3 regions of the Plantactinospora sp. CA-290183 genome follow, and region 2 is predicted to be linked to each of the others. Evidence: riboswitches for the same ligand, from Rfam matches in the RefSeq annotation. Region 2 holds a riboswitch; each other region holds the start of a gene.
What was found. A riboswitch is a leader RNA that binds a small molecule or an ion and turns the genes downstream of it on or off. The one in region 2 is predicted to bind cyclic di-AMP.

Region 1 (7,022 bases), on a different contig from region 2:
GGGCGCCGGATGGTCAGCTGCCGGTGCAGGATGCGCAGGTTGGAGGGGGTCTCCGGGACCAGGATGCCGTCCTGGGGCCAGAGCCGGGCGAGGATGCCGAAGAGCGCCTCCGGGGAGAGCGGGATGCCCGGTTCCGACCTCGGTACGGCGGCCTGGGTGGGCGGGGCCGGACGGTCGGTGCTGGGCAGCCGGTCGGTCAGGGCGGCACAGGCCAGTCCGACGTCGCCGAGCAGGCTGTCGCCGACGGGTGCCCGGGCGGCTTCGTCCGGGTCCTCCGTCACGTGCAGCAGGCGGGTACCCGCCGGCAGGAAGCCCTGTTCGCCGGGGATGTACGGGTAGTAGCGGAAGACCGAGGCGCCGATCACCAGCACGGTGTCGTACCCGGTCAGTTTCTTCGCCAGCGGGCCGATGGCCGGTGGCAGCAGCCCCTGGAACTGCGGATGGTCCTGCGGGAAACCGACCCTGTCGGAGAAGGGCGGCTGCCACACCGGGGCCCTGAGCCGCTCGGCGAGGGCGATCGCGGCGGGCCAGGCGTCGCTGCGGTCCACGGCCGAACCGATCACCAGGGCGGGGTTGCGGCTGCCCGCCAGGATCTCGGCGAACCGGTCCAGCCCCTCGGGGTCGGGCGCCACCCGGGTGCTCACCCGGCGTACCACCGCGGTTCCCTCGGCGGGCTGGTCCCAGTCGTCGAGCGGCAGCGAGAGGTAGACCGGCCCGGCCGGAGGCTGTACGGCGGTCGCGTACGCGCGCATGAAGGCGTCCGGTACGTCCTGGGCGCGCATCGGCTCGTGACTCCACTTGACGTACGGCTCCGGCAGCCGGGTCGCCCGTACGTTTGTCAGCATCGGCTCGTACAGGTTCATCGTCCGGGTCTGCTGCCCGGCGGTGACGATCAGCGGGGTCCTGTTGTGCCAGGCGGTGACGAGGCTGCCCATTCCGTTTCCGGTACCCGGGGCGGTATGCAGATTGACGTGCACCGGTTTGCCGGTGACCTGGGCGTAGCCGTCGGCCATCGCCACCGCCGAGGCCTCCTGGAGGGCCAGTACGTAGCGGAAGTCGGCCGGGAAGTTCTTCAGGAAGGGTTCCTCGGTGGAGCCGGGGTTGCCGAACATCGTGGTCATGCCGAGCGAACGGAGCAGGTCGTAGGTGGCTTCGTGCACCGTCGTCATGTGGGGGAGCCTCCTGAAAGTCCTCGCGTTCGACCGGGCGGACCGGCTTCCATCAAGTCGGTCATTTCCGTCATACCGCACCCGTACATGATCATGCCGGTTTATCCGCATGGCCCTGTCGGCCCGGCAGCCGGGCCGGGATCCGGTCCAATCGCGGTCTTGGTCACTGTTTTCCCTGCTGAGAGGGGTTGGCAATGACAGAAGTCGGCCAGTAATGTCGGCCCGTCCGGTCCGGCCCCTTGGTCGCCACGCGGGTGACACCGGAGCGGACCCGCCGAGTCGTTGTGTAACGAGCCGGGGACCCACAGTTATCTGGGGTGAATCCGCGAACCGTCGTTCGCGGTAGGGCGGCCTTCTGCGCCCGAATCCGTCAGCTAACCCGGTAGGCGGTCACGGAAGGAGACCATTCGTGCCGCACCACCCGGGCTCCGGCCCATCCCCCCGATCCATCCGCTCCACCGCGCGCCGGCCCCGGGTCGCCGCGCACCCGGCCCGGGCCATCGGAGCCCGAGACGGGTTCATGGCCCCGGTTCGCTAGCGCTCCGGGACGCGAGCGCGACCGCCGGCGAGCGCCGGCCCCGCCCGGCGCGGGCGCAGCCCGAACGGCCCCGCCGCCCGGATGCGGTGGTCGCTGTTGCCCCCCCGGCCCCGGCGTATTCGGGGCAGGGTCCTTGTCGCCGCCTCCGGCGGTGTCGTCTCGCGTTCCCACCAGCGGACAGAAACGTCCCATTGCCAATTGACGAACTCGAATGGCAATGAGCATTTCCCTGGAGGATCAGTTGAAGTATGTCTTTTCCCGGTCGGCCAGCGACATGGCCCGGCCGTTGGCAGATGTCCCACAGCGGATCAGGAACATCACGACCGGCCGGCGTAACCGCCTCGCGCTCGGTTCGGCGGCCGTGCTCGCGGCCGCGGCGGCGACCATCGGAATCGTGCTGACCTCGGTCCAGCCGCCCGCGCCGTCCGAGGGCGGCTCGACCGTCGCCGTGGCGGAACTCGGTGGCTCCGTCAACCAGGCCCCGGGTGCCGGGGCCGGGGGGCAGCAGAGCGCACCGGCCGACCCGACATCGCCGGCGACGGCCGAACCGACGACGAGCGCCCCGAAGGCGGCGCCGAGCGCGACCGGCAGGCCGGCCGCGCCCGAGTCCAAGGTCCTGGACTACGACTTCGAGGCCCAGACCACCTACTACTACTGCGGTCCGGCCGCGACCCGCATCGCCCTGACCGCCCGGGACGTGCACCTGAGCCAGGACGAGGTCGCCGGCCGGCTGGGCACCACGACGAGCGGTACGAACTCCGCCGAGGACACCACCCGGGTGCTGAACAGCGCCGGCAGGACGGACTTCTACCGGACCACCATGATCCGGGGCGGCGCCGCGAGCCCGGCCCAGATGGATCAGCTCCAGGCCGACGTGGTGCACGCCGTGAGCAACGGCTACCCGGTGGTGGCCAACATCGCCGGCTCGACCACGGACACCGACGGTGGCTGGCACAGCTACCCCGGCGGCCACTACCTGACCGTGGTCGGCTACCGCGACGACGGACGGACGGTCAAGATCGCCGACCCGGCGATCCCCGGCTCGGACAGCACCTACTGGATGAGCACCATCGACCTGGCCAACTGGGCGGCCACCCGGGGTTACTCGTCCTGACCCCGCCCTCCCCGGCCCCAGCCGGACCGCCCGCGTACCGGCGCTGCCGGACGCGGGCGGTCTGGCGCCGCGACCCGCCACGAGGCTCCGCGCGACAGGGCTCCGGGACTACGCCGGGGCTCCGAAGGTGAACTCGGCGTACTCCGCCGCCGGGGTGAAGCCGAGCCGACGGTAGACGGCGAGCGCGGCGAGGTTGTCCGCCTTGACGTTCAGGGTCACGTGGTCCACGGTCTTCGACAACCGCCGGCAGAGGGTGGCCACCGCCGCGCTCGCCAGTCCCCGGCCCCGGGCCCGGGGATGGGTGGTCACGTTGCCCAGCGCGCTGACCCGGTATTCGCGGGACCAGACGTGCACCCCGGCCACCGCGAGCAGTTCGCCGTCCCGGCGCACCCCGACGTAGTGGCCGGTCTCCAGCATCCGCCGGTCGAACCAGTTGCCCGGGTACGCGACGTCGTAGAGCGCCGCCAGCTCCGGCAGGTCGGCACCGGTCAGCACCTCGCCCTCGGCCGCCACCCGGTCCAGCCGGCCCGGGTCGGTGAGCGCCATCTTCAGGTGCGGCCCGTGCTCCTGCACCGGAAAGTGTCGGGCCAGCACCGCCTCGCCGCCCGGGGAGAGGTGCGCGTAGAACCGGCGGGGCAGCAGCGGTACCAGCGCGGTCAGCAGCTCGCCCAGCGCGGCCGGCGGTCCCGACCGGTCGAGCGCCAGCAGGGTCGGGGTGCCGCCGCCGTGGTAGACCAGCGCCACCAGGTCGGCCAGGCGGTACCAGCTCGTATAGGGCCAGTAGAAGTCGTCGAGGTCGCCGAGCTCGTACGCGTGCAGGTGCGGGTCCCGGCGCAGCAGACCGGCCAGCGCCCGCCGGTCGTGCTCGATCCTGACCAGGTTCACGAGTCGATCATGGCACGGGCGCCGGACGGGGTGCCGGCGCGGGCGGCCGGACCGTGGTGCCGTCGAGCTGCCGACGGGCCTCGTCCAGGAAGCCGTCGGCGTACGCCTCCGCCGGGAAGTCGCCGAGGTACCGGGTCCGGGTCCGCCACCGCGCCTCCGCCAGCGGATCGGTGTCGAGCAACCGGTCCAGCACCTCGTCCAGATTGGACATGTCGGCGCCCAGCACGTAGCCCGAACCGGCCAGCGGGAAGGTCTCGGTGAACCGCTCGCCCTCGCCGACCCGGTCCGTCACCGCGTACGGCTTCCCCGAGTAGAGGTAGTCGGAGATCACCGCCGAGACGTCCGAGACCAGTGCGTGCGAGGCGTTGACGCACTCGACCAGGGTCATCCGCCGGGCCGCCTCGGCGCCGAAGACGTGCCGCCGCCCGGTCCGGGCCCGGTCGTCGGCGAGCACCTGCTCGATCCGGGCGAGCTGCCGCGCCGACGCCGGGTTCTGCGACGTGTACGGGTGGGCGCGCAGGATGACCGTCGCGCCCCGGTCCAGCAGCCGCCGGACCAGCTTCTCGCCCACCGGCAGCGAGCAGTAGTCGACGTCCGCGTGGTGTCCGGTCCAGGTGGGGGTGTAGAGCACCACCTTCTCGGCCCGCTCCCGCACCGGGGTCCGGTCCACCACGATCGACTCCACCTGCGGGCGGCCGACGATGGCGAACTTCTCCTGCGGGATCACCACGCCGTTGCGGGCGTACCGGTCGATCGCGGCCTGTCCGGCCACGAAGATCTTGTCGAAGATCGCGGAGACCGGGTTCGCGCTCGGCGCCTTGTCGCTGTCGCCGTGGTGCAGCTGGATGTGGGTCAGGTGCCCGAACCGGATGCAGTGGCTGTTCTTGGCGCCGTGGTTGACGTAGAACGCCACCCGCAGGCTCGGCACCATCGCCTCGTCGATCGAGCGCGGCGTCGGGCAGACCACCACGGGCGCGCTGGTGGCGGCCGAGACCGACGCCAGGAAGTCCGGTTCGCGCAGCAGCACCAGGAACGGCCGCCCGATCCGCTCCAGGTACGGCAACCACATCTTGACCTGGTATTCCGAGCCGGGCGGTGCGGAGAAGTAGAGCAGGAACTCCGGCTGGTGCCGGCGCAGTGCCCGGGTGACCGGGCTCTCGGCCGACGAGGGCCGCAGCCGTCGCCGGGCGATCGGGGCCAGCGCACCGGCACCGGCCGCGCCGACCAGCAGGGTGGCGAGCAGGACCGGCCAGGCCGGCAGGGACGCGGCGGCGCTGCCGGCAAGCAGGAGCAGCAGGGCCAGCACGGCCGCGCCGAGCCGTCCGGCGACCAGCAGCGGCGACGACCGTACGCCGAGGTTGGCCGACCGGGTCTCCAGCCCGACCGCGTCGCGCAGCGGCCGCTCGACGAGGATCAGCCCGAGCAGGGCCAGGCCGGTGACCGCGAGGGTCCAGCGGGCCCCGGGTGCCCGCGCGGCGTAGCCGACGAGGAGGCCGGCGGTGAGCAGGATCGGTTCGGCGACGAGTTCGGCCCGGGGGTTGATCCGCCGTTCCGCCCAGGCCGAGCCGACGGCGAGGACGGCCAGCGCCAGGCCGACCAGCTCGGCCGAGGTCAGGGCGAGGGTGAGGAAGGACAGGACAGCCAGGCCGGCGCTGAGGCACCGGATGGCCAGCTTCCTGACCAGATCACCACGCATGCTCACTCCTGGGACGGTGGCCGGCTTTCCGGCGGCGGATGCCGGCCGACGGTGCCGACGGGACGACGGCGGGCTAGGGCGTGCCGACCCGGGGCGGGGGCACCAGTTCGGTGGAACGCTGCCGGACGATCCCCCCGCCGGCCCGGAGGTCCGTCGGCTCCGCCGGTGCCCCGGTGCCGGAGGCGGGTGGCGGGTCGGCGTCGGGCTCGGCGGGGGCGGACGCCGGGTCGCCGGGGGAGCGGCGCACGTCCACCACCTGACCGGTCAGCCCGGAGAGCAGGATGTCCAGCGAGGCGCGGGCGACGGTGTCGGCGGCCAGCAGGGTGTGCTCCGGCTCCGCGCCGAACGCCCGGGTACGCATCGGCGTCGCGGTCCGCTCCGGGTTGACGCAGTTGACCCGTACGCCCAGCTCGGACCACTCGTCGGCGAGCGCCTGGGTCAGGTTCACCACGGCGGCCTTGGTGGAGGAGTAGAGCGCGTACCGGGCGCGTCCCCGGGTGTAGGAACTCGACGTGTAGAGCAGGAGCTGGCCACGGGTCTGCCGCAGGTAGGGCAGGGCCTGCCGGGCGACGGTGACCGGGGCGAGCAGGTTGACCCGCAGCACCTGGTCGATGGTCTCGTCGTCCATCTCCGCGAGGGCACCCATCCGCAGCACACCCGCCGTCACCACCACGTAATCGATCCGGCCGGTCGCCTCGAACGCCGTCCGCAGCGCCTCGGCGACGTCCTCGACCCGCTCCACGTGGGTGCCGGTCGTCGACCGGCTGACCGGGAAGACGTCCGCGCCGTACTCCCGGGCGACCTCGGTCAGCCGGTGCCCGATCCCGTGGCTGCCGCCGAAGACCACGATCGTCCGGCCGCTCAGCTCCTCGGCGTACGCCCGGTCGTCGGTGCAGCCGGGGGACCTGGGCGGCGGCGAGCTGGAACAGCTTGTCCGCCAGGTGCACGTCGACCGGGTGGGTGACCTTGATGTTCTCGTCCGAACCCTCGATCACCTTGATCGGCACGTGGGGCAGGGCAGGTAGCGGAGCACGACGCCACAGTCGTCGGTCGCGCTGAAGTCCGGGTCGTCCGCGGCCAGCCGGTACGCCTCCCGGATGGTCCCGGAGCGGAACGCCTGGGGGGTCTGGCCACGGCGCAGCCGGGCCCGGACCGGGATGTCCGTGATGCAGTCGTCGGCGTCCACCTGGATGATCGTGTCCGCGGACGGGATCGCCACGTCGACGGCGGCGTGCCGCCAGAGCGCGTTCACGCACTCCCGGACGATCCGCCCGCTCAGCAGGGGCCGGACCGCGTCGTGGAAGAGGACGTTGCAGTCGTCCGGCCCGATGGCGTCCAGCGCCAACCGGGTGGTCGCGTTGCGGGTCTCGCCGCCCTCGAACACCTGGGTGACCTTGCGGAAGCCCGCCTTCGCGATGATCTGCCGTGCCGCGTCGAGGTGGCCGGGGGCCATCAGCACGATGATCTCGTCGATCTCCGGGGCCGCCTCGAAGACCGCGATGGTGTGTTCGAGGATCGGCTTCCCGGCGATCTTCAACAGCTGCTTCGGGATGCCGAGCCCGACCCGGGTGCCGGTGCCGCCGGCCAGCACGACCGCGACCGTACGGGTGGGCCGCCACG
Region 2 (7,022 bases):
GCCCGGTCCCGGACTGGACGACGAGCAGCGCGGCACCGTCCGGCGTCCGGGAGATGCCGTTGGCGTTGATGCCGGCGCCGTAGACGATGTCGCCGGTCAGCGGCAGCCGGACCACCGCACCGGCCGGCGGTAGCTGGCCGCCCCGGGCCAGCGGTACCCGGTAGAGCACCGGGTTGGTCGAGTCGGTGAACCAGGCCGCACCGGGGGTCAGCACCACGTCGTTGACGAAGCTGGGCTGGTCGGTGAAGCGGTAGCTGGCGAGCAGCCGGCCGGTCCGGGTGTCGATCACCCGGCCGTCCCCGCCGGCACCGCCGGCGACGAACAACCGGCCCCGCGCGTCGACCTTCATGCCCAGCGACGGGGTGCCCGGACCGGGGTTGATCACCTCACCCCGCCCGGTCAGCAGGTTCGCCCGGTAGATCGCCCCGGTCGCCCGGGACCCGAAATAGGCGTACGGCGGGCCGCCGATCGCGATCCCCTCCGGTTGGAAGCCGGCGGGCAGGTCGAGGGTGCGCGGCGCGAGCGGCGCGGCACCGGCCGTGGCGGCCGGGGCGCCGGTGGTCACCAGCGCGGTGGCCAGGGTGAGGGTGGCGGCGAGCAGGACGGGGACACGTCGACGGCGACGCATGCATCGGCTCCCTTCGCGGCCCGGGAGCACCGGCCCGCACCCGGAACCCCGGGCGGCGGACCGGACCACCGAGCACTGTGGATCGGACTCCCCGGCACTGTGGACCGGTCCACCCGATCGGCGGTCCGGCCACGGCCAGGCTTCGATGATGCCAGGTACTCCCGGGTCCGCATCTCGGCGGCGCGATCGGGCGTACCGGCCCGCCCCGGGACGGCCGGGGCACGCGGCCGGCGCTTCCGGGACCGCCGCCCGGCGCCCGGGTCGGTACCGGGCCGGGGGTGCTCCCGGCCGGTCGGGCCCATCGGAATGTACGGATATCTCGGCTGCACACCGCCGGAGCGGGAAGGGTGTGTGCGTGGGCGGAGGTCATCACCACGGCGGGGGCTCGGTGTGGGCGGCGGAGCGGCACCGCGGCCGGCTCTGGGCCGCCTTCGCGCTGCTCGCCGCCCTGATGGTGATCGAGGCGGTGGCCGCGCTGGTCACCGGTTCCCTGGCCCTGCTCTCCGACGCGGGGCACATGTTCACCGACGTGCTCGGGATCGGCATGGCGCTCGCCGCGATCACGGCGGCCCGGCGCGCCGCCGCCGACCCCCAGCGCACCTTCGGGCTCTACCGCCTGGAGGTGCTCGCGGCGCTGGCCAACGCGGTGCTGCTGTTCGGGGTGGCGGTGTACGTGCTGGTCGAGGCGGTACGCCGGTTCGCGGCACCGCCGCAGGTGGCGGCCGGTCCGATGCTGGCGGTGGCGACGCTCGGCCTGCTGGCCAACGTCGCCGCGTTCGGGCTGCTCCGGGCCGGTGCGCGGGCGAGCATCAACCTGCGGGGCGCCTACCTGGAGGTGCTCGGCGACCTGCTCAACTCGGTCGCCGTCATCGTCGCCGCCCTCGTGATCATCCTGACCGGCTGGACCTGGGCGGACCCGGTCGCCGCGCTGGCCGTCGGGCTCTTCATCGTGCCCCGCACCTGGCGGCTGGGACGCAGCGCGGTGCGCATCCTGGTGCAGGCCGCCCCCGAGCACCTAGACGTCGGCGTGGTACGGGCCAGGCTGGCCGCCGTAGCGGGGGTGTGCGACGTACACGACCTGCACATCTGGACCCTGACCTCCGGCATGGAGGTGGCCTCGGCGCACCTGGCGCTCGACCCGGGCGCGGAGGTGGGCAGTGTGCTGGCGGCGGCGCGATCGGCCCTGCGCGAGGACTTCCACATCTCGCACGCGACCCTCCAGGTCGAGCCGGAGACACCCTCCGGCGCCTGCGGTCCCACCGACTGGTAGTTATGGGCAGCTTAAATTTCGTCGGCGCGTCGCAGGGTTTTGTCCGGTTACTTCCGGACCAACCAGGGCGATACGGATCATGCTCGACAACACGCTCCGCGCAGAGCGAGGCGGTGGCCGGTAGGCTCGGCACCGGTCTCCGCCGGGCGGCGCCCTCCGGCGCCTGCGGAGCCGCCGCCTAATCGCCACGTGCGAGCCGGGGAACCACGTATCTGGGGTGTATCCGCGTCAGCGGTAGGGATCTTCCGTCCCGAACCCGTCAGCTAACCCGGTCGGCGGCTGACGGAAGGACGGACGTTCTCATGCCGTTTCTGGCATCCACCGAAGGGGCACCGGCACGCCACGCCGCGGCCGCCCCACCCGGGGCTCCGCGAGCCGCCCGGGCCACCCCGACATCCGTACGCAGAGCCCGGCCTGCCGGCCGGCGGGCCACAGGGCCGGGCATCCGGCTGGCCACCGTCGTGACCACGGTGCTCGCCCTCGGCCTGGTCGCGGCGTTCGGCGGCGCACCCGCCGTCGCGGCGCCGGTCCAGGCGGCGCCCGGGCCCCTCTCCGCCGCGCCCGGCGACATCGACCGGAAGGGCAAGGCGGCGCCGACGACGCCCTGCGCAGCAGAAGAAGCGGGGTCGGCCGCCAGGCCGATGTTCGCCGGCCAAGCTGGCGGCCCGGTACGGTGCTGAAGGAGGCCGACTACCTCTCCGCGCGCCGCAGGCGTCGCCGCCCGCAGCGAGCGGGTGGGCGAGATGGCCGGCATGGCGTACCGGACCGGCCGGCTCGGGCAGGTCTCGGCCCTGCTCAACAGCGGTTCCCCGAGCAGTCTGGTGGACCGCGCCGCCGCGCTGGACAGCGTGGCCGCCAACGAGAGCCGGGAGCTGCGCGGCCTGCGGGACAGCCTGGACCTCCAGACCCGTACCAAGGCCGCACTCGACCAGGAGATCCGTGACCAGCGCAAGCAGGTCGAGGTGATGCAGACCCGCAAGACGCAGGCCGAACGGGCCCTGGTCGCGGCCGGCAGCGGCGGTGTCAGCTCGGGCGTCACCGGACGGGCGGCGTCGGCCAGGCCGGCACCGCGCAACTCCGACGGCTCCTGGCCGGACGAGTCGTGCAGCGTGGACGACCCGACGCCGGCCAGCGGCTGCATCACCCCGCGTACGCTGCACGCGCTGAACCAGGCCAAGTCGGCCGGCTTCACCCGGTACGTCTCCTGCTTCCGCAGCGGCGGCAGCGGCGAGCATCCCAAGGGCCAGGCCTGCGACTTCGCCGCACAGAAGAGCGGATTCGGCGGGGTGGCCTCCGGCGGCGACCGGACCTACGGCAACAACCTGGCGGCGTACTTCGTGAAGAACGCCGACCGCCTCGGCGTGCTCTACGTGATCTGGTTCAAGCAGATCTGGCTGCCCAGCAGCGGGTGGAAGTCGTACAGCGGCGGTAACGGGGACCCGTCCAGCGACCACACCAACCACGTGCACCTGTCCATGCACTGAGCCTCCGCCGGCACCGCCCGCCACCCCTGGGCGGTGCCGGCGGAGCCCACCGCACGGACGCGCGACAGCGCCCGCCGCCCTCGTCGACGAAGACGAGGACGGCGGGCGGTTGTGTCGGCGGGACCGGTACGACCCGCCGACCTGGACGGGGCCGGGGTCAGCAGCCGATCCGGGCCGAGCCGAGGGCCACGTCGTCGTACCAGAGCGTGTCCGCGCCCTCGCCGTAGCTCTCCCAGCCCAGCCGCAGGTCGGTCAGGCTGGGCCGCCAGTTCGCCCGGTTGAGCCACTGCCCGTCGATGTCGTGGGTCGGGGTGCCGTCCGCGGTCAGGCCGGTCACCGCCGCCCCGTCGACCCAGGTCGACAGCCGGCCCTGGGTGCCGTCCACCATGAACTCGACGCAGGTCCAGCGGTTGGTCGGCAGTGGCACGCTGAGCGCGACGCCGGCCGGGCTCTGCTCGGGCAGGGTGGCGTCGTCCGAGGCGCGGTTCCACTGGAGGGCGCCGTTCTGGCCCCCCATCCGGAGGTCCCGGTTGCCGTCGTTGGCGTCGCGCATGGCCAGGAACGTCACGTGCTGGGTCGGCAGCGCGGTGGTGTGCCGCACCCAGATCCGGCCGTACCGCACCGCGCCGAGACCGCTGAGATCGCGGTTGGCCCGGACGAAGACGTGGTTGCAGTAGCCGGCCGTGCCGTTGATCCGTACCGACCTGGTGCCCTGGTGGGCCACGGTGGTGTCGATGGCGGCCGTACCCGTGCCCTGGCAGTCCGGGTAGTTCACGCTCCAGTCGCCGGCGGGCGTGGTCCCGGTCTGGTTCTCGAAGCCGTCGCAGAGGCTGGCCGCGCCGCAACCGGCCGGGGGCGGCCCGGTGGTCGGCGGCGGGCTGGCCGGCGGGGTCGTCGGCGGTGCCGGGGTCGTCGGGCCGGTGGTCGGGGCGGCGCCGTTGCACGGCTCGCCGTTCAGGGCGAACCCGGTCGGCGCCGCCGCGTTCGCGGCGTAGCTGCCCTGGACGCCGAACTCGGCGGACCCGCCGGCCGGCAGTGCCCCGTTGTGCGCCGCGTTCCGGGCGGTCACCGCGGCGCCGGCCTGGGTGACCTGGGCGTTCCAGCTACTGGTGATCTGCTGGTCGCCACCGTAGGTCCAGGTGACGGTCCAGCCGTTGACCGCTGCGTCGCCGGCGGTCACCCGGACCGTGGCGGTGAAGCCGCCGCTCCACTGGTTGGCCTGGTAGTCGACCAGGCAGCCGGCGGCGGCCCGGGCCGCGGGCGCCACGACCAGGCCGACGGTGGCGACGAGGCACGCGGCCACCGTCGCCATCACGGCGACGACCACGGGCAGACGGGGGTACGGTGCGGAGACCCTCATGGGGATGGGATTCCTCTCGGCTGACCACCGCGGAGCCGGTGCGAACGGGCCCGGCGGTGCTGTTGCTACGACGGCGGGTGGACCGACGCGTCCCGCGCGTACGGCCCTCGTGCCACCCGAATGACCGGCTCCCGCGATCACGGATCCATCAGCGACGCACCGGCCAGCCCTGCGCGGTCGTCGGCGGTGATGGCGCCCGGCCAAGCTTAGAGACAGACATCGATGGATGCAAGAACGGCGCCGACGGCATGCCAGAGAGCGCTCTTTCGATCGCTCATCGCAGTTCGCGGCACCGAGCTGAGGTGGGCGGGGAGACCTGAGAGAGCGCTCTCTAAGGTACCCCGACCCCGGCCCCGACTGTCAACCGGGAGGCGCGGTCCACTCCGGAATCCGGCAAAGAAGACCGGCGCGCATTGACAGCCCTGAGCCGATCTGATGATCTCCAGGCAATGGCTCGTTAATACGGACGAAATCTCTCCCCGGCCGTACCGTCCCCCGACCGGAGGCACCATGACCAGATCCACCCGCCGAGCGCGCGGGTTGGCCGCGCTCACCCTCGCGGCACTCGCCGCCACCGTCGCCCTCGTCGCGCCCACCGGCGCCGGCGCGGACCCCCTCGGCGCCGGCAGCTACACCACCACCCGCCCCGCCGGCGCCGCCGGCCCCTCCGGCTGCGCCGACCTCTCCACCAACCCCCGGCGGTACGTCACCGGCAACGCCCCGGCCGGCGCGGTACCCACCAACGACTGGTGGTCCTCGCTGCTGTTCAAGCGCCTCGACTGCGCCTACTCCGAGCCGTTGCAGGCACACCCGATGGCCTTCGACCCGGTGGCGGGCGGGCTCGGCGTCTCGTACACCACCACGCCGACCGTCTCCGGCACCCCGACCACCGTCGGGGAGTACCACTTCCCCTACAGCACCGACTTCACCCTCGGGGTGACCGGACTCAACTCCCCCGACGTCAAGGTGGACGGCTGGACCGACTGGACCGTCTCGCCGTACTGGTCCGACGGGACCCGGACACTGCGGGCCACCGTCGGCCACGGCCTGCCGTTCGTCTACGCCCAGGTGACCGGCGGCGACGCCCGGCTCGCCTTCGGCGCCACGCCCACGGTCTGGGCCAACAGCGGCGCCCGGATCGGGTTCACCGTCCGCGGCCACGACTACGTGGCGTACGCGCCGACCGGTGCGACCTGGACGGTCAGCGGCACGGCCATCACCTCCACCCTGGCCGGCCGGGGCTACTTCTCGGTGGCGCTGCTGCCGACCACCTCCGGCACCCCGGCCGCCGAACGCACCGCCCTGGCCGACAGCTACGGCCGGTACGCCCACGCGCACGTCACCGGCACCCGGGTCGGCTGGTCGTTCAACCAGCAGACCAGCACGGTCACCGCCACGTACACGTTCAGCACCACGGCCCGGGAGGGCAGCGAGGGCAACACCGTCGTCTCGCTCTACCCGCACCAGTGGAAGAACCTGGCCGGCGGCACCCCGATCGGCCAGACGTACGTCTCCCCCCGCGGTGCGATGCGGACCCTGGTCGGGGTCGGCTCGTTCGCCACCGCGATCCGCTACCACGGGGTGCTGCCGGAGATCCCCGCCGTCGCCACCTCCAGCGGGGCCGACCTGGCCACCCTCGGCGGCTACCTCGACCAGGCCGCCACCGGCGACCCGCTGGCCGGCTTCGGCAACGACACCTACTGGACCGGCAAGGCGCTGGGCCGGGCCGCCCGGCTCGCCGAGATCGCCGACCAGCTCGGCCGGACCGCCCAGCGCGACCTGCTGCTGAACGCGATCCGGACCCGGCTCACCGACTGGTTCACCGCCTCACCCGGGGAGACCGGCCGGCTGTTCCACTACGACCGGGCCTGGGGCACGCTGGTCGGCTACCCGGCCTCGTACGGCTCCGACCAGGAACTGAACGACCACCACTTCCACTACGGCTACTACATCGCCGCCGCCGCCACGCTGGCCAAGTTCGACCCGGGCTGGGCCGCCACCAACCGGTACGGCGGCATGGTGAACCTGCTGATCCGGGACGCCAACGGCTTCGACCGCAACGATCCGATGTTCCCGTTCCTGCGCGACTTCGACATCTACGCCGGGCACGACTGGGCCTCCGGGCACGGCTCGTTCGGCGCCGGCAACAACCAGGAGTCCTCGTCGGAGGGGATGAACTTCGCCAGCGGGCTGATCCAGTGGGGCCTGGCCACCGGTGACACCGCGATCCGGGACGCCGGCCTGTTCATCTACACCACCCAGGCGCAGGCGATCCAGGAG
Region 3 (7,022 bases), on a different contig from region 2:
GGATCAGCCTGCTGGACCGCTGCTGTTACGCGTACCGCCAGCGGCCGGGCGGGGCCATCACCTGCACGGTCAGCGACCGGCACTTCGAGGTCTTCGCGCACTGGGACCGGGTCGTCGCCGGGCTGACGGCGGATCCGGAGGTGCCGGCCGAGCTGCGTAATCTGATCTTCGAGCGGATGATCTGGCACCTGCTCCAGGTTCTCGGTCACCCGCGTCGGGTGCCACCGGCCCGGCGCCGGGAGTTCTTCGCCGAGATCGTCACCCGGTACCGCGCGCACCTGCCGGCCGCCGGGTACCGGCCGCCCAACGGCGCGCTCGGGCTCAAGCACCGGCTCATCGGCCGGGGCGCGTACGGGCTGTTCCTGGCGTTGCGGGTCGCCCGTCGCGCCCACGTCGGCGTGGTCACCCGGGTCCGCCGCCCGGCCTCCGGCCCGGCCCGCCCGACCGGGCCGTCCGCCCGCGCCTCCGGCCGTCCGGCGGCCGCGGCGGCGCCCGGCGGCCCGGCGTCCGCTGTTGTGCCCGGCGGCCCGTCCTCCGGCGTGCCCAACACCCGCCGTGGCGCCCTGCCGGGCGAGCTGACCGACCGGGTGGGCTGACGGGAGCGGGGTGCCGTCAGCGCCGGGCGGGCCGGCCGTGTTCGCCGAGCGGGCCCACCCGCCAGCCCCGGTCCAGGCACTCGTCCAGCAACCGGGGCAGCGCGGCCAGGCTGGCCCGCCAGGAGCCGGGCGCGGAGGTGCAGTCGGAGTCGTGCAGCAGGACCGTGCCGCCGCCGGCCAGCCCCGCCCGGACCGTGTCGAGCACCGAGGTACCGGTCGCCGAGCGGGTCCAGTCCCGGCCCCAGCAGCTCCAGAGCACCGGCGTCAGCCGCAGCCGGCGGGCGGCCACCAGGGAGGCGGCGCTGAGCACCCCGTACGGGGGCCGGAAGTACCGGGGGGTGCGGCCGGTGACGGCGCCGATCAGCTCCCGGGTCCGGGCCAGGTCGCGGTACGTCGTGTGCGGGCCGCGCAGCAGCAGGTTGTGGTGCCCCCAGCCGTGCACCGCCAGCTCGTGCCCGGCGGCGGTGAGGTCCAACCCGAGTTCGGGGGAGCGGGCGAGCATCGAACCGAGCAGGAAGAAGGTGGCCCGGGTTCCCCTGGCGGCCAGCGCCTCGACGAAGAGCGGGGTGGACGCGGGGTCGGGGCCGTCGTCGAAGGTCAGCGCGACGTGACCCGGTGCGCCGAGCCCGCTCAGCCGGGGAAAGAACCGGAGCCGGATCCCGGGCAGCACCGTCACCGCGGGAACCACCTGGGCGGCCAGCGCGGCGCCGACCGTGGTCGCCGGCACCGCGCGTGCGCGCACTCGTTCCTCCACCCGCCTCACCATCGCCGAGGCGGGTACCCGGAGGCCGCGGCTTCATCCTCACCCGGACGGGTGGAACGCGGCGGATGCGAGGTTCCTCGCCGTGGTGTCGCTGCCGAGGGTCGCGCAACGTTTGGCGTACCGGGGGCCGGGTAGCTCGGCATGCCGTCGCGACGAGGGAGGTTCACGCTGGACCGCCGAGAGGTGCCGCGGGTCGCGGTCGTCACCGGGGCGACCGCGGGAGTGGGCCGGGCCACCGCGAGGCTGCTGGCCCGGCGCGGCATGCGGATCGCCCTGCTGGCCCGGGGCAGCGCCGGGTTGGCCGCCACCGCCGACGAGGTACGCGCCCTCGGTGGTACGGCCCTGCCGATCGAGACCGACGTGGCCGACCATCGGCAGGTCGAGGACGCGGCGGACCGGGTCTGCGCCGAACTCGGCGGAATCGACCTGTGGATCAACGACGCCTTCACCTCGGTCTTCGCGCCGTTTCAGGAGATCGGCCCGGAGGAGTTTCGCCGCGTGACCGAGGTCACCTATCTCGGCTACGTATACGGCACCCGGGCGGCGCTGGCCCGGATGTCGCCGCGGCAATCCGGGACCATCGTGCAGGTGGGGTCGGCACTGGCGTACCGGTCGATTCCCCTGCAGGCCGCTTATTGCGGCGCCAAGCACGCGATCGTCGGGTTCACCGAGTCCGTCCGCTGCGAGTTGCTGCACGACCGGAGCCCGGTGCGGATCACCATGGTGCACCTGCCGGCGGTGAACACGCCCCAGTTCGACTGGGTGCTGTCCCGGCTGCGCGGTCGGGCCCAGCCGGTGCCGCCGATCTACCAGCCCGAGGTCGCCGCCCGCGCGGTGGTGTACGCCGCCGACCGGCCGGAGCGCCGCGAGTACTGGGTGGGTGGGTCCACCGTGGCCACCGTGCTCGCCAACCGGATCGCCCCGGCCCTGCTCGACCGCTATCTGGCCCGCACCGGCTACGCGAGCCAGCAGGGTGGCCGGCCGACAGGTCCGCACCGGCCGACCAACCTGTGGCATCCGGTCGACGACGCCGACGGCGTCGACCACGGCGCCCACGGCGCGTTCGACGACCGGTCCCGGGGCCGGAGCCCGCAGTGGTGGTTCAGCCGGCACCGGGCACCGGTGGTCGCCGCCCTGCTGGCGGGGGCGGCCGGTGCTGCGCTGGCCAGGGCGGCGAGACGCCGTTAGGCGGGCGCGGTCCGGCGGCCGTCCGCGGGTGGAATCGGCGTACCGACCGACCATTCTGGACCCCTTCGATGCCGTCGGCGCGCACGCCCGGAGCGGGTGGTGAATAGCCGGTCGCCGATCGTGAATGACGTCACAACGGGAACGTACGTCGATGCGTTCCGTCACGTTCGCCATTACTGATAGTTGTTGCGCCGCAACGCGTTCAGCAGGAATCGGGTCTTGCCATTTTGGAAGCGAAACCGGGTATGCTGACTGCCGTTCATAGCCGCCAGGCACCGACTGGTGCCGGTGCTGATCGCCGCCTAATCGCCGCCAGGCGAGCCGGGGACCCAAGCACCTGGGGTGAATCCGCGACAGCGGTAGGGACCTCTTCCATCCCGAACCCGTCAGCTAACCCGGTCGGCGGCCGACGGAAGGGATACATGTGAGGGCACCCCTACGCCGATGGCTGGCGCCTGCCCTGGCAATGCTCACCGCCGCCGCACTCGGTGTCGTCGCGCCGTCGCCGGCCTCGGCCGCCCCCAAGCCGAACCCGGCGCCCAGCGGAGAGGTCGAGACGCCACTCCTCGGCGACGTCCTCGCCGCGACCGGCAAGCGGTACGCGGAGGCCAAGTCCGCACTCGACAAGTCCCGCAAGCGGCAGTCGAAGCTGGCCGGCGAGCTCAGGGTGGCGGAGGCCAGGCTGGCCGCGTTGGCTCCGGAGGCGAGCCAGATCGCGGCCGAGTCCTACCGCAGCGGCAAGCTGAGCGCCGTGTCGATGATGCTGAACAGCGCCTCGTCCGACGCGTTCCTCGACCGCATGGTCGCGCTGGAGGAGTTGAACGCTCTCAACAACCAGAAGCTGCGGGCTCTGGGCGAGGCGCGCGACGCGATCAACCGGGCCAAGACGTCGATCGACGCCGAGGTGGCCGAGCAGCGGACCGCGCAGAAGGTCATCGAGAAGCAGAAGAAGGACGCGGAGAAGGCGCTCGCGCTGGTCGGCGGCAGGTCGCTGACCGCCGGTGGCCTGGTGGACGCGACGTCGCCGGTGGCCAAGCCGGGGCCGGGCTACGGTGACGGCTTCCCGGGCGAGTCCTGCAACAAGGAGGATCCCACCACCGGCGGTTGTGTCACGGGGCGGACCCTGCACGCGTACAAGGAGGTCAAGCGGGCCGGCTTCAACCGGTTCGTCGGCTGCTACCGCCCCGGCGGGCCGTACGAGCACCCGAAGGGCCGGGCCTGCGACTGGTCACTGCGCAACTCCGGGTTCAGCCCGGCGGCCAACAACGACCAGCGCAAGTACGGCAACGACCTCACCGCGTTCCTGGTCCGCAACGCAGACCGGCTCGGCATCCTCTACGTCATCTGGTACAGGCAGATCTGGTTCCCGGCCACCGGCTGGAGTTCTTACAGCGGCGCCAGCGACCACACCGACCACGTGCACATGTCGATGCTCTGAGCGGCGTTCCGGGCCGACCGGACCGCTTGACGCCCCGCCACCGCCTGCCGCGGTGGCGGGGCGCTCGCATTCCGGGCCCCTCCGGACAGGTTCTGCCGCCGGGACCGGACCAGGAGCGGGGGGCCGGTTCGCCGGGCTCAGCGGCCGGTCTTGCCCCGACGGCTCCGCTGGCGGGAGGCACCGCTCTTCGGGCGGGCCGGGCGGCTGCCACCCGTGCCGGTCCGGCTCGCGGTCGGGCCGGCGGCGCGGTCGAGTCCGGGTTCCCGCCTACCGTCCTTGGCGCCACCGCCACCGCCACCGGCGGCGGCCCGGCGCCGGGGCCGGACGGCGAGGACCACCATCACGACCACCGCGCCGAGTAGTAACGCCGGGAGGAGCCAGACGGCGACACCGCGGTCCTCCGGGGCGGCCGGGGCCGCTGCCGGGGTCCCGGCGGGTGCTCCGGTCGCTGCGCCGGTGGGCCTGGTCCCGGTGTGCCCGCCGCCCTCGGCCGCCGCGACCAGGGCCGGATCGGCGGTGTTGGTCGGCGGCGACCAGCCCGCCGGCGCCGGGGTGACCGGTCCCCGGTAGACGAACTTCAGGCTGCCCCGGACCGCCTCGCCGTCCGAGGCCACCGACAGGTAGTCCACGGTGTACCGACCGGTCGCCGGCCAGTGCGCGACCTTGACCAGCGCGGCGTAACCGGTGTGGTAGGCGCGCGGCTCCCACGTGCCGTCCGTCAGGAAGTATTCGGTGACCGGGCGGTCCAGCCGCCGGCTCGGGCCGGGACTCCAGCCGTCGTCCACCCGGCCGCCGCCCGGCGCCGTCACCGTGAAGTGGGCGTTCGTGGCGGGCTGCTCGGTGTAGTAGAGGTCGAGTGTCGCGCGCGCCCTGCTCACCGTGCCGCCGGCCGGCGGGTCGGAGACGGCGAGCTGTCCGTGCGCCCGGGCCGGTGTCGCCGGTACGGCGAGGACGGCCGTCCCGCAGACGGCGATCGCGGCCAATCGGCTCACCGTACGGACGGTGGTACCCCTTGATCGCATCGGCTCATCATGGTGGCTACCGCCGTACCTCACAAGACGCTAGAGTCCCAACCCGACCCGCGGCCGTCCCCACCGTACGGAGCCTCGATGACCTCGCCGACCGGCCCACACCGGGCCCGGTGCGCCGGGTGGACCCGGGTGCCCCGCTGATGCTCGGCACGGTGCTGGCGCACGGCGTCGGCGGTCGGCAGGACCTGCCCATCCCGTTCGCGTACGCGGTCACGGGTGCCGCGCTCGCCCTGGTCATCTCCTTCCTGGCGCTGGGCGCGCTGTGGCGCGAGCCGCGGTTGGCCGATCCCGGCGCCGGACGGCCGCTGCCCGCCGGGCTGGCCGGCCTCGTCGACTCGGCGGGCTGCCGGTGGGCGCTGCGCGGGCTGGGACTGCTGCTGGCGGCGTACTTCTGCCTCGGCCTGTTCCTCGGCCCGGACGACGAGCGCAATCCCACGGCGGGCACGCTCTACATTCTGTTCTGGGTCGGTCTCGTGCCGCTGTCGCTGCTGTTCGGTCCGGTGTGGCGGCTGCTCAACCCCCTGCGTACCCTCCATCTGCTCGGCTGCGCCGTGCTGCGCCGGGATCGGGACCGCGGCCCGCTCGCGCTCGCGCCTGGGCTCGGGTACTGGCCGGCGGCGGTGGGCCTGACCGCCTTCGTCTGGCTCGAACTGGTGGCGCCGGACCGGGCCACCCTGCCGGTGATCCGCGCCTGGTTGATCTGCTACGCGGTGGGCACGCTTGTCGCGGCGACGCTCTTCGGAGCCCGCTGGTTCGACCGGGGTGACGCGTTCGAGGCGTACAGCGGGTTGGTCGGGCGGCTGGCGCCGCTCGGCCGGCGGGACGACGGGACGCTGGTGTGGCGCAACCCGCTGGAGGGGATGGCGACGCTGCGGGCGGCGCCGGGGCTGACCGCCACCGTGGTCGTGCTGCTGGGATCGACGCTCTTCGACAGCCTGGTCAGCACGCCGGGCTGGGCGCGGTTCACGTACCGGCTGGACCTGTCGCCGACCCTGGTCGGCACCCTCGGGCTCGGCGCGGTGGTCGGCGCGGTCCTGGCGGTGTACGTCGGGGCCTGCGCGCTCGCCGCCCGGCTGGCCGGGGCGGATCGGGCGGGTCAGGTGGCGGGTCGGTTCGCCCACAGCATCGTGCCGATCGCCGTCGGGTACGTCCTGGCGCACTACTACTCGTTGCTGGTGGTGGACGGTCAGCGGACGCTCAGCCTGCTCTCCGATCCGCTGGTGACCGGCGCCGACTGGCTGGGCACCCGGGACTGGGTCGCCAACACGGCGCTGATCACCCCGGCGAGCGTGGCCACCCTGCAGGTGACCCTGATCGTGCTGGGGCACCTGCTCGGGACCGTGCTGAGTCACGACCGGACGCTGGAGGTCTTCCCGGGTCGGTCGGCACTCGCCGCGCAGGTGCCGCTGCTGGTGCTGATGGTCGGCTACACCGTCGCGGGCCTGCTGCTCCTCTTCGCCGGTTGACTCTTCCGCCCCGTCGTTCCGGGCGGCCGTCCTCCGGGTGCCGGTTGCCCGTTGTGGTGGCCGTCCTCACTCGTTGTCAGGACCGACAACCACTTGCAAGTTGCATACATAGCGATAAGCGCATACGTTGTCCGTGGAGCGGCGGGAGGATGCGGGATGGGTGCTGGCCATGATCACGGGAGCCCACTGGTGTGGGCCGGCGACCGGCACCGTCGCCCGCTCTGGACCGCCCTCGGCCTGCTGGGCCTCTACATGCTGGTCCAGGCGGGTGCCGCGTGGCTGACGGGTTCCCTGGCGCTGCTGTCGGACGCCGGGCACATGTTCACCGACGTGCTCGGCATCGGGATGGCGCTGGCCGCGATCACCGCGGCGGGCCGGGCCTCCCGGGATCCGCAGCGGACGTTCGGGCTGTACCGGCTGGAGGTGCTCGCCGCGCTGGCCAACGCGGTGCTGCTCTCCGGAGTGGCGGTCTTCGTGGTGGTGGAGTCGGTTCGCCGGTTCGCCGATCCGCCCGAGGTGGCCGCCGGGCCGATGCTGCTG

Region 1: linked by a shared signal. The riboswitch ahead of ACQEUR_RS23015 (C39 family peptidase) and the one ahead of ACQEUR_RS16485 (hypothetical protein) in region 2 are both predicted to bind cyclic di-AMP.
Region 3: linked by a shared signal. The riboswitch ahead of ACQEUR_RS24275 (coiled-coil domain-containing protein) and the one ahead of ACQEUR_RS16485 (hypothetical protein) in region 2 are both predicted to bind cyclic di-AMP.

What each region holds. Positions count from the first base shown of each region.
Region 1 covers NZ_JBNJMX010000028.1:9,152-16,173, forward strand. The annotation lists gene mdlC (benzoylformate decarboxylase) at 1-1,169, opposite strand, end outside; cyclic di-AMP (ydaO/yuaA leader) riboswitch at 1,432-1,573, shown strand; gene ACQEUR_RS23015 (C39 family peptidase) at 1,982-2,821, shown strand; gene ACQEUR_RS23020 (GNAT family N-acetyltransferase) at 2,930-3,706, opposite strand; gene ACQEUR_RS23025 (CDP-glycerol glycerophosphotransferase family protein) at 3,714-5,402, opposite strand; partial or broken gene ACQEUR_RS23030 (SDR family NAD(P)-dependent oxidoreductase) at 5,476-6,993, opposite strand.
Region 2 covers NZ_JBNJMX010000008.1:138,368-145,389, reverse strand. The annotation lists gene ACQEUR_RS16495 (SMP-30/gluconolactonase/LRE family protein) at 1-628, opposite strand, end outside; gene ACQEUR_RS16490 (cation diffusion facilitator family transporter) at 984-1,898, shown strand; cyclic di-AMP (ydaO/yuaA leader) riboswitch at 2,064-2,192, shown strand; gene ACQEUR_RS16485 (hypothetical protein) at 2,201-2,578, shown strand; partial or broken gene ACQEUR_RS16480 (coiled-coil domain-containing protein) at 2,630-3,382, shown strand; gene ACQEUR_RS16475 (cellulose-binding domain-containing protein) at 3,540-4,742, opposite strand; gene ACQEUR_RS16470 (glycosyl hydrolase) at 5,253-7,022, shown strand, end outside.
Region 3 covers NZ_JBNJMX010000035.1:20,774-27,795, forward strand. The annotation lists gene ACQEUR_RS24260 (glycosyltransferase family 2 protein) at 1-596, shown strand, start outside; gene ACQEUR_RS24265 (polysaccharide deacetylase family protein) at 613-1,338, opposite strand; gene ACQEUR_RS24270 (SDR family oxidoreductase) at 1,501-2,547, shown strand; cyclic di-AMP (ydaO/yuaA leader) riboswitch at 2,837-2,968, shown strand; gene ACQEUR_RS24275 (coiled-coil domain-containing protein) at 2,972-3,985, shown strand; gene ACQEUR_RS24280 (copper resistance CopC family protein) at 4,123-4,977, opposite strand; gene ACQEUR_RS24285 (hypothetical protein) at 5,127-6,482, shown strand; gene ACQEUR_RS24290 (cation diffusion facilitator family transporter) at 6,639-7,022, shown strand, end outside.